Regions from separate parts of the Thermorhabdus hydrogeniformans genome, predicted to be linked through region 2. Evidence: riboswitches for the same ligand, from Rfam matches in the RefSeq annotation. Region 2 holds a riboswitch; each other region holds the start of a gene.
The links. Region 2 has a riboswitch for thiamine pyrophosphate ahead of thiC (phosphomethylpyrimidine synthase ThiC). Riboswitches for the same ligand answer to the same signal wherever they lie in the genome.
Positions count from the first base shown of each region.

Region 1 (3,278 bases), on a different contig from region 2:
GGCAAGACCCAGGAGAGCCCCCACGCCCACCGTCCTCATGCCTGCCCGGCAGCTTCTTTCCGGGGCGTCCAGCCGATAATGGTAATTTTTCTTGGGGCCGAAATGATATTTATCGTATATTTTCGGGTCGTAGACCTCCTGAAACATGGTGAGGCCGTCCACGCCGGCTTCGACCAGTTCCCTGTACTCCTCTTCTTCAAGGGGGTAGATTTCTATTGAAACGCTGGAAAAATAATTCTTTAAAATACCCACACAGTCTTTTATATATGATACCGGACTGTGCTGCCTCGATTCCCCGGTCAGTATAAGTATTTCTTTTATTCCCGTTTTGGCTATGGCTTTTGCCTCTTCTTCCACCTGTTTCAGAGTGAGCTTTTTCCTCTCGAACTTATTTCTGGCATTAAAGCTGCAGTAGGCGCACTGATTCGCACAAAAATCAGACAGGTATAACGGCGTGAACAGAAAAATCACTCTTCCAAAATTTCTCAGGGTTATGCTGTGGGCTTTTTGTGCCATTTCTTCAAGAAAATTTCCGGCCGCCGGTGATAAAAGCGTCAGATAATCGACTTCATCCAGGTGTTCTCTGGAAAGGGCGTTCAATACGTCCTGTTCGGTCCGGTTCAGGAAAAAACGCTCAAAATCAAAGTCCTCATACTCCTTATAGACATCGTAAAAGCTCATTAATACCGCCTCCATTTTTAATACAGGAACCCGGTCAGTGGAGATGAGGCCTCGGCATATTTTTTGGTTGGCGCAAGACCCGATAAATAAGCCATTCTTCCGGCCTTTACTGCAAGGCTGAAGGCTCTGGCCATTGCAACCGGATCTTTTGCAGTCGCAATGGCGGTATTGACCAGTACCGCCGCTGCACCCATTTCCATGGCCTCCGCCGCCTCGGAGGGTTTGCCGATTCCTGCGTCCACAATTACCGGCAGGTCAATTTCTTCAATTAAGATACGAATCAATTCACGAGTCCTGAGACCCCGGTTTGAACCAATGGGGGCGCCAAGGGGCATTACGGCGGCTGCTCCAGCTTCCATTAGCCGCTTGGCCACCATCAGGTCGGGGCTAATGTATGGAAGCACCACAAATCCTTCTTTTGCAAGGATTTCGGTAGCTTTTATGGTCTCATAGTTGTCCGGCAGCAGGTACCTCTGGTCGGTCACCACCTCTATCTTGACCCAGTTGCCGCAGCCGGCCGCCCTGGCTATCCTGGCGATTTTCACCGCTTCTTCGGCGGTTCTGGCGCCGGAGGTATTGGGCATGAGGATGCAACCTTCGGGTATGTAATTTAGCTCACTTTCTTGAGGCTGTTCAAGGTTAACTCTCCTCAGGGCCACGGTAACTACCTGAGCTCCTGATTGTCGCACGGCTTCCCCCATGATCCGGTAGTCCGAAAACTTCCCGGTCCCTATAAACAGCCTGTTTTCCAGTTTCCTTTCGCCTATTATTAAATTATCATTCATTTTTTATCCTCCTCCCACGATTCTCACTATCTCGACCTGGTCGTTCTCGCTTATTACAAAATTGTCCCAGTCTTCCTTCCTGACAACGGAAGAATTGACCACCACAATCACCGAATTAAGCCTGCACCCCTTCATGTCCAGTAACTGACCAACGGTTACTGCATTTGCGAGGTTTTCTTCCTTCCCATTTAGAATGACTTTCAAATACACCCCTCCTTTAAAGGAAAAATAAAAGCTTCCATCGATAGGGAATCAATGGAAGCTCCGATTTACTTTTTAAGCAATCCTCATTACTTCCCTCCGGTGGCATTACCCACATCAGGTTCAAAGGGTTGGACTTTTGGTCCTCTCAGCCTTTCGGCACCCCTAGTAATGTATTCTATTTTATGTTTCTAAAGTATAATTTTATTTTTTTGTTTCTATAAATATAATTTTATTCCTTATTTTGAAATTTGTAAAGTAACCATCCTGAAAAGACATTTTCCGGCCATTGTTTCAGCTTCAGCCAGCTGCTGATATTTTACCCGCTCTCGCTTTCTGACGTTAAAAAACGGCATTGTTTGTCAAAAGGTAGGTTATACGACTAAAGGCGTCAAAACCCATGCAAGTATGAAGGCCGATATGATGCGGATAATCATACCCACTATGGATGCCTGCATGGCTTCACCGGCGGTAAGGTCGGAATTTTGAGACCACACCGCCGGTATCTGGGCCAGGGGGATCTGCAGGGGGAACCCCGAGGCGCCAAGAATGAATGAGCCGATCGCCATGCGTGGCGGCACCTTGGATATGGTCTCCACCAGGGTGTTCATGGCCAGTGTGGGCGACACCAGGATTGACTGCAGACCTGTGGTCGGGTCGATTGAAAGTGCGGAGAGGAAGGAGGATATGGCGGCTTCTATGGGCTTCCATATTCCTACAAATTCCAGGGCGCCGATAAGAGCGAACACCACGGCGGCGGCCGGTATCAGCAGCAGGAATAACAGCTCCGCCCCCTCCCGCGCACCGTTAAATATCGTGGGAATGGCGGGGGTATTTGGGGTGAACCTCGGCATTTCACTTATGTCTTTGTATTTCACATTCCTGTAAATGGTCTTGCTCAGGATAAACGGCACCAGGATAACCGGCAGGAACAGACCCACCACGATAATGGGGAAGGCCCATATTCCGCCCTTCGTAAAGGCCAAGAGGCCCAGCATGAAAGTGGAAAAAGACTGGTTGCCCTGGCACATGGTGGCGATGGCTATTTTCTGCTCATCCTTTGTGGCGCCGGCTTTTTTTAGCGAGGGAGCTGTTATGCGCCCCGACGCGTTGATATCTCCGAGGATGTTGTAGATGGCAGGAACGATCACCAGGGGAGTAATTCTAATGAGTTTGGCCAGCGGGGTAAACACCCGGACCAGGGCGTCGGTGAAACCGAGGCGCTCCAGGATCCGGCCTGTCATGACGCTGAGTATGATGGCGCTGCCCAGTGTACCGGTAAGATACACCTTCACGACTATGGGTACCACTCTGCCGACCATGGCGTCGAAAATTCCGCCGATGATGGCGGGCTTTACAAACAATATTACAAGGGAAAGAAATAACAGACTCAAACCAACCCACTCTATGGTTTCCATCCTGCGTTCCGTTCCAACGACCACTTTTTCTTTGACAGCCATGTTAAACCTCCTTTAAATAATAATTTTGTAAGAAAAGCCCGGAGAATCATTACAGACTTTTACTTAATATCACCTTCTCTCACCTCCTCGTATAATATATTTAGTAAATCAAACTTATTCAAATTCCAGTTAAACATGGACCTTGAAAACT
Region 1 covers NZ_JBJYKD010000045.1:7-3,284, reverse strand. The annotation lists gene thiH (2-iminoacetate synthase ThiH) at 1-681, opposite strand, end outside; gene ACKX14_RS14580 (thiazole synthase) at 699-1,466, opposite strand; gene thiS (sulfur carrier protein ThiS) at 1,470-1,676, opposite strand; TPP riboswitch at 1,745-1,844, opposite strand; gene ACKX14_RS14570 (hypothetical protein) at 2,042-3,127, opposite strand.
Region 1: another riboswitch for thiamine pyrophosphate. It lies ahead of thiS (sulfur carrier protein ThiS); the one in region 2 lies ahead of thiC (phosphomethylpyrimidine synthase ThiC).

Region 2 (3,278 bases):
GAATATGTTTTTCTCGGCACCCTTCAAAACCGACGGCCACATGGCTATGGTCTTCCTGGCGTCGGCCGAACGGCTCCAGCTGTCTCTCACAATGCGGCGAAGCAGTCTTGTGTCGGTGGTGGAAATACGGTTGTGGTTGTCAAGGCTGAGCTGCGTGAGGGCGCTTACGTATATTTTAAATTTGTTCTCCTTAGGGATAGACAACGTCAGACGCTCATTGAGGCCGTGTATGCCTTCAATGATAATGGGCTGGTCCCTGTCCACCCTTATGGGGATGTTCTGATACTCCCTTTTGCCAGTATGAAAATTATATCTGGGCAGCAGCACTTCCTTTCCCTGAATCAGCCTGGTCAGGTGTTGATTGAAAAGCTTTATGTCTATGGCCTCCAGCGCTTCAAAGTCGGGTTTACCTTCTTCATCCAGAGGAGTTCTATCACGGTCAACAAAGTAGTCATCCAGGGATACGGATATGGGCCGGAGTCCGTTTACCCTGAGCTGGACCATGAGGCGCTGGGCGAAGGTGGTCTTGCCCGATGAGGATGGGCCCGCAATGAGAATTATCCTCATTCTTTCCCTGTTCTCATATATGGTGTCGGCTATCTGGGCTATCTTTTTCTCATGCAGGGCCTCGGCTATTCGGATGATTTCACCGGCCCTGCCGGCGGCGATGTAGTCGTTCAGCGCGCCCACATCGGCGACTCCCAGAATATGGGCCCATCGCTCGGCTTCCCTGAATACCCTGGCAAGTTTCGGCTGTTCCCGGTATGGCGCCACCAGGGTGGGATTTGACCTGCCGGGGAATTGAAGTATGACGCCGGGGAGGTAAAATTTGAGTTTAAACCATTTAAGGTAGCCGGTTGATGGCAGCATGTAACCGTAAAAGTAGTCCTTCATACCGTCCAGTTCGTATATATTGACAAAGGGTTCTTTCCTGTACTTCAATACCCTCACTTTGTCTTCAAGGCCCATTTTTTTGAACATTATGGCGGCCTCTTCGACGGACATCTTCGTCTTCAGGATCGGGATATCCCTTTCCACCAGCTGCCTCATCCTGCTTTCAATATCTTCCACATCTTCCTCACTGATGGGCTCTCCCCTGTATATCTCACAGTAGAGACCATCTCCAAGGGAGTGTTCAATGTGGACCCTGCAGCCCGGTAAGACATCGTGACATGCCTTTATGAACAAAAAAGAAAGACTTCTTACATAAATCTTCATGCCTATTTCCGTGGTAAGGTCCAGAAACTCCAGCCGGGCATCTTCTTTCAGGACGTATGTAAGTTCCCTGAGCCGGTTGTTCACTATGGCCCCGACAATGGGTGATGAGTACTCTTTTTGATATTCTTTTGCCAGTGTTAGAAGCGCCACGGGTTCATTTATTAATTTTTCTCCACGGCCATCGATGGTAACCTTCATAACGTTACCCCCTCCTGCTAATACAGTGCAATTTTATAATCTAATACTTAACATTTCTTTTTTCCATAAATCAATTCAAGGTTCCCTTTGCTATTATACCACATCTTCAGGCAGGAAATTTCACAGTTGTAGAACCGAATTGACATTACCCTGTTTTTAAAGTATAATGAATCAAACTAAATATTTTCTACCAGGGGTGCTGCTTAGAGCGGCTGAGACGGGACAATCCCGAACCCTTAGAACCTGTTTGGGTAATGCCAGCGAAGGGAAGGTAGAATATCAGTGTTTATAAACCGCATCCCTTCGGATGCGGATTTTATTTTTCTGGAGGGATAAAAATGACCCAACTGGAAGCGGCCAGAAAAGGATTTATAACAGATGAGATGAGGGAGGTGGCAAAAAAAGAAGGAATAAGCCCGGAAGTGGTAAAAGAGGGAGTTGCCGCAGGCAAGATAGTAATCCCTTTTAATCCCAACCACAGAGGGTTAAAACCGTGCGGCATAGGAAAGGGGCTCAGGACAAAGGTCAATGCCAATATCGGGACATCCGACAAGTACCCCGATATGGCGCCGGAGCTTGCCAAGGCAAAAACGGCAATAGACGCCGGAGCCGATGCCATAATGGATCTTTCCACCGGAGGGGATATTAAATCCATAAGAAAGGTCATGCTTTCTGAAGTCAGTGTGCCTCTGGGAACGGTGCCGGTTTATGAGGTTGGGGTTCTGGCCCAGAACAAAAACGGCAGTGTCATTGAATTCACGGATGACGAGCTTTTTGAAGTTATAGAACAGCAGGCCGAACAGGGTGTGGATTTTATCACCGTTCACTGCGGCCTGACACTGGAGGCTGTAGAAAGGCTTCGGCGGGAGGGCAGGATAACCGACATCGTGAGCAGGGGCGGGGCCTTCATCACGGGCTGGATGCTGAAAAACGAAAAGCAGAACCCTCTCTACGAACACTTCGACAGGCTGCTGGAAATCGCCAAAAAATACGATGTGACCCTGAGCCTGGGAGACGGCTTGAGGCCGGGCTGTATCGCCGACGCCACAGACCGCGCCCAGATCCAGGAGCTCATAATACTTGGCGAACTGGTGCAGGAGGCCTGGAAACATGGGGTGCAGGTGATGGTGGAAGGCCCCGGACACGTGCCGCTGGATCAGGTTCAGGCCAATGTTCAGCTTCAAAAGAGGATATGCCACGAAGCGCCTTTTTATGTGCTGGGGCCTCTTGTGACCGACGTGGCAGCGGGTTACGACCACATCGCCGCCGCCATCGGCGGGGCCGTGGCGGCGTCCGCCGGAGCCGATTTCCTGTGCTATGTGACTCCTGCAGAGCACCTGGGACTCCCTACGGAGGAAGACGTAAGAGAGGGAGTTATAGCATCCAGGATTGCGGCCCATGCGGCCGATATAGTAAAGGGTATTCCGGGAGCGATAGAGTGGGATTTAACAATGGCCGCAGCCCGGAAAAACCTCGACTGGGAGTCTCAGTTAAAGCTGGCGCTGGACCCTGAGAAAGCACGAAGATACAGGGACGAAAAAAACCCTTCGGATGTCAGGACGTGCACCATGTGCGGCAAATTCTGCGCCATGGACATTGTTGCCAAATACCTGGGAAAAAGCAGGAGCGACTGTTAAAGGAGAGCTGTTTATGAAGAAAATCTTGACCATCGCAGGTTCCGACAGCATAGGCGGAGCGGGCATCCAGGCCGACATAAAAACGTTTTGTGCCCTGGGTGTATACGGCATGAGCGTCATAACGGCCGTCACCGCCCAAAACACAATGGGTGTTTTTGACGTCAGGGAGCTTGACCAAGAAATTATAAGGGGACAGATAGACCGGATTTTTGAGGATGTTGAGGT
Region 2 covers NZ_JBJYKD010000023.1:19,355-22,632, forward strand. The annotation lists gene ACKX14_RS11135 (nucleoside kinase) at 1-1,416, opposite strand, end outside; TPP riboswitch at 1,599-1,703, shown strand; gene thiC (phosphomethylpyrimidine synthase ThiC) at 1,755-3,053, shown strand; gene thiD (bifunctional hydroxymethylpyrimidine kinase/phosphomethylpyrimidine kinase) at 3,067-3,278, shown strand, end outside.

Region 3 (3,278 bases), on a different contig from region 2:
AGGAAAAAGGTCAGATCGTCGGAAATCTTTTTCGCCTCCAGAGAGTCGGCGGTGACAACCAGGATCTGGGCGCCCGTCTTCTTTTTTAACGCAGAAATCAAAAAAGCCCTCTGGGAATCGGAAACACCGTATGCGAGTAAATTGGACAGCCCTCTGTTCAGATCCCTGACAAGCCTGTTAAATTCAGGTATTTCTTCCGAAAACTTAACTACATCTATCATCATACACTCCCGTCTTGAAAAAAAGTTGATTTATAAATATTCTGACAAATACCGAAAAGCCCTGTTAAAAGCATGGGCCGACTTTATTATTATACCCCAATTATAAGGCCGTATCAACAAATTTAAAAAATCCGTCCGCGCGAGGGCCGGCCGGCATGATGCTATGCCCTCCGGAAAGGCGATTGATAAGTGAATTAATAAACTCCTCCCGTCATACCAGGTTTTCTTTGGCCAGCGGGCCACCGCGGGGAAACAATCCACCGGGCGCGCGTTACACCTCCTGCTAATATCACGCTTACTGTAATATATTATCACATTTAATGTGATATTCATTCCTGCACCCGCACAATATTACGCCGGCCGAACAAAAACGCGCCGGCAGAGCGGCGCACCAAAAATGGTAACAATTTTAAAATTCATATTCTGGCTATTTCCCTTTTTCCGCCGTGAATGCTTCGACCGGGAACCGGCATGGATTTCAAGCTTGCTCACTCGCCTGTGTCATGGTGCCCCGCTTCAGTCTTTCCACCAGGGCCCGGACCTGGGGCAGAAGGGATACGACAAAGCAGATCAGGCTGTCGGTCCCGATAACCAGGCCGTTAACCAGTATGGAGTAAACAACGGGGCTCATATTCTCCGGCGCATAGGAAGCGAAGAAAATGACGCCTGAAAGAAAGCTGGAAAAGAAGCGGCCAAAACCTCCCAGCAGCACGCCCAGACTTATGTTGTTCCTGCAGAAGCCCGCAAGACCCATGGCTGCAAAGGCTATGACGTAGTCCAGCAGCACCTGCACCGGGTGGACTATGAAGGGGTCCTGAATGAGCTGCAGGATGCCGTAAACCGCCCCCGCCGCTATCCCCGCCGCAGGCCCGAATATATAGGCGTAGACAAACATCGGCAGCATGCTGGCGGGCGTTATGGACCCTCCCTGAGGCCAGTGATAGAGCCTGATATAGGATAACACAAAGGCTATGGCCGTGCAGAGCCCTCCATAGACTATAGCCCTGGAGTTGAAACGCGCCCTGGGACCCACCACCATAAGCAGCACCGCCGTCAAGACAATGGCCGCCAGTACCGAAAGGGTGACGGGAGTGAGTTCGGTCAGGTCTTTAAATACGCCGATAAGGTAATCCAAATAAATCACCTCCTCTCCGGCCCATAGTGGATTGACTATGTCCGGAGAGTAGATGAAAAAGCCGTAACGCAAAGTTACGGCTAATCTTGCCACTTCCCTGCGCTAGCATTACCTAGATCAGGTTTAAAGGGTCAGCAAGGGCTTTCCCTTGCTTTCTCAGCATACCTGCTCCCCCAGTGGACATAGTCAGGTTAATTTTTTAATTGAATAAGGGTTAAATGATAATAATTTTATTTGGTGTATTCAATATATCACTCTTTTACAAATTTATCAAGCTGAACATCACTCGAATACGGGCTTATTTTGATGATTTTTATTGATTTTATAGGTATTGTGAGTCTGAACGGCGATATTTTAAAAACACGGCTCTTAAGCGGCCTTTAAAACAATTTATTAAAATTCATTACTGTGTAGTTCCAGCCCATGTGGATGAGAATCGACACAATCAAGCCGGGCAGGGGGTTGTTAAAATACTTTATGCAATACCCGGTTACGGCCCCGAAAACACCGTGGCTTACAAATCCGGCAATACCCGCCCGGCAGGCCGGGGCGCCCCGGTTTTTGTAGAGGTCGTAAGCCGCCTCCACAGCCCCGAAGGTTAGGTGAGACAAAAAAACCCCGCCTCCCAGTGCCAGCGCAAATCCCGTCTTGAGCAGTTCCTCGAACACGGGTGCAGCGTACGTGACCGCCTCTTCCCCGAAGGCCTTCAACGCCCTGCCGTTCAAATGGTAACAAACCGCCGCGGCCAGCAGCCCCGCTAACACGGCCGCAGCCTGGGGCGTCTGAGAAAAAGAAAATATGAAAATCTCCTCCCTAAACCCAGAAGTATCTTCGAGGTAGACCCATACGGGCATATAAAATCGAAGATATGAAAATCGCTTTTCCGGATGTCAGGGTTTATTCTGTCCTGTAATTTATGTTTTTAATCCTTACATTATAACCCTTCGGCCTCCGCCGGGGGAGCGGCAGCCATTTTCTAGGAGCTGCCTGCCCCGTTGTTTCGTTTGGGCTGGGAAAGCGAATAACATACGCCGTTTCCGGCCAACTTTCTAATGAACCCGGGGGTCTCCGAGAGGCACCTGTCGACAAAATTCATGTCAAAATAGGTACCCTCCCCGCCGGGATTGGCCCCGCCGTAGGTGAGGTTTATCCACTTCATGATGGCCGCCTCAAAAAGTTCCGGCAAAGTGGCGTCGCCGTTTTTCGACAGATACTCCCCGGCACTCGTTAAAATTATGTCTTTCACCGGCAGCGGCCCGGCAGCCCTCCGGCACCGGAGGCTTTCCCCGCAGGGCACAGCATCGCCGCTGCCGCCTTTCAGGGGAATTTTGCCGCCGTCATCCGCCGCCGCGGTCTGATTCCTCCATGGCGGTGCCCGTCTGCCTCCCGGCTTTCTGAAATTCAATATAAGGTCCCTTTTCAGGGAGTTGCCGCTCCATGACTGGACAAAGGAACGACCCAAGGGCTCTTGAGGCACTATGTTAACCATTTCAAAACCCGCCGCCCGGCACGCGTTTAAAAGGGCGCACCACACTCTATGATCCCTGTTGTTAAAGGTTACCGAAAGCCAGCGCCCGGGTTTTAAGACCCTGTAGATCTCCAGAAAGGCCCGGGTCAGCATCTCTTCAAAGTCCTCCTCGCTCTTGGCCTGGAAGTCGTTTATGGTTATCTCGTCAGCGGCGAAATCATCCCCCATTTTCAGCCACGACCGCCAGAGGAGGGTGAGCTCGGAGTACTGAATACTGCCCCCGTAGGGAGGGTCGGTAAAGCAGTAGTCGACGCTTTCACACGGTATTTCCGAGAGGTCCTGGGCCGGGCGGTTGAGCAGGAGAAAAGTCCGATCTTTCTGAAGGCCGGAACAATCGCCGGCCGGCCTGAAATAATCGCCAATAAGGCGGTTGGTTTCCTTCTTGCCCTGGAGA
Region 3 covers NZ_JBJYKD010000033.1:17,858-21,135, reverse strand. The annotation lists gene mfd (transcription-repair coupling factor) at 1-221, opposite strand, end outside; gene thiT (energy-coupled thiamine transporter ThiT) at 700-1,356, opposite strand; TPP riboswitch at 1,434-1,541, opposite strand; gene ACKX14_RS13345 (CPBP family glutamic-type intramembrane protease) at 1,737-2,120, opposite strand; gene ACKX14_RS13340 (DNA methyltransferase) at 2,333-3,278, opposite strand, start outside.
Region 3: another riboswitch for thiamine pyrophosphate. It lies ahead of thiT (energy-coupled thiamine transporter ThiT); the one in region 2 lies ahead of thiC (phosphomethylpyrimidine synthase ThiC).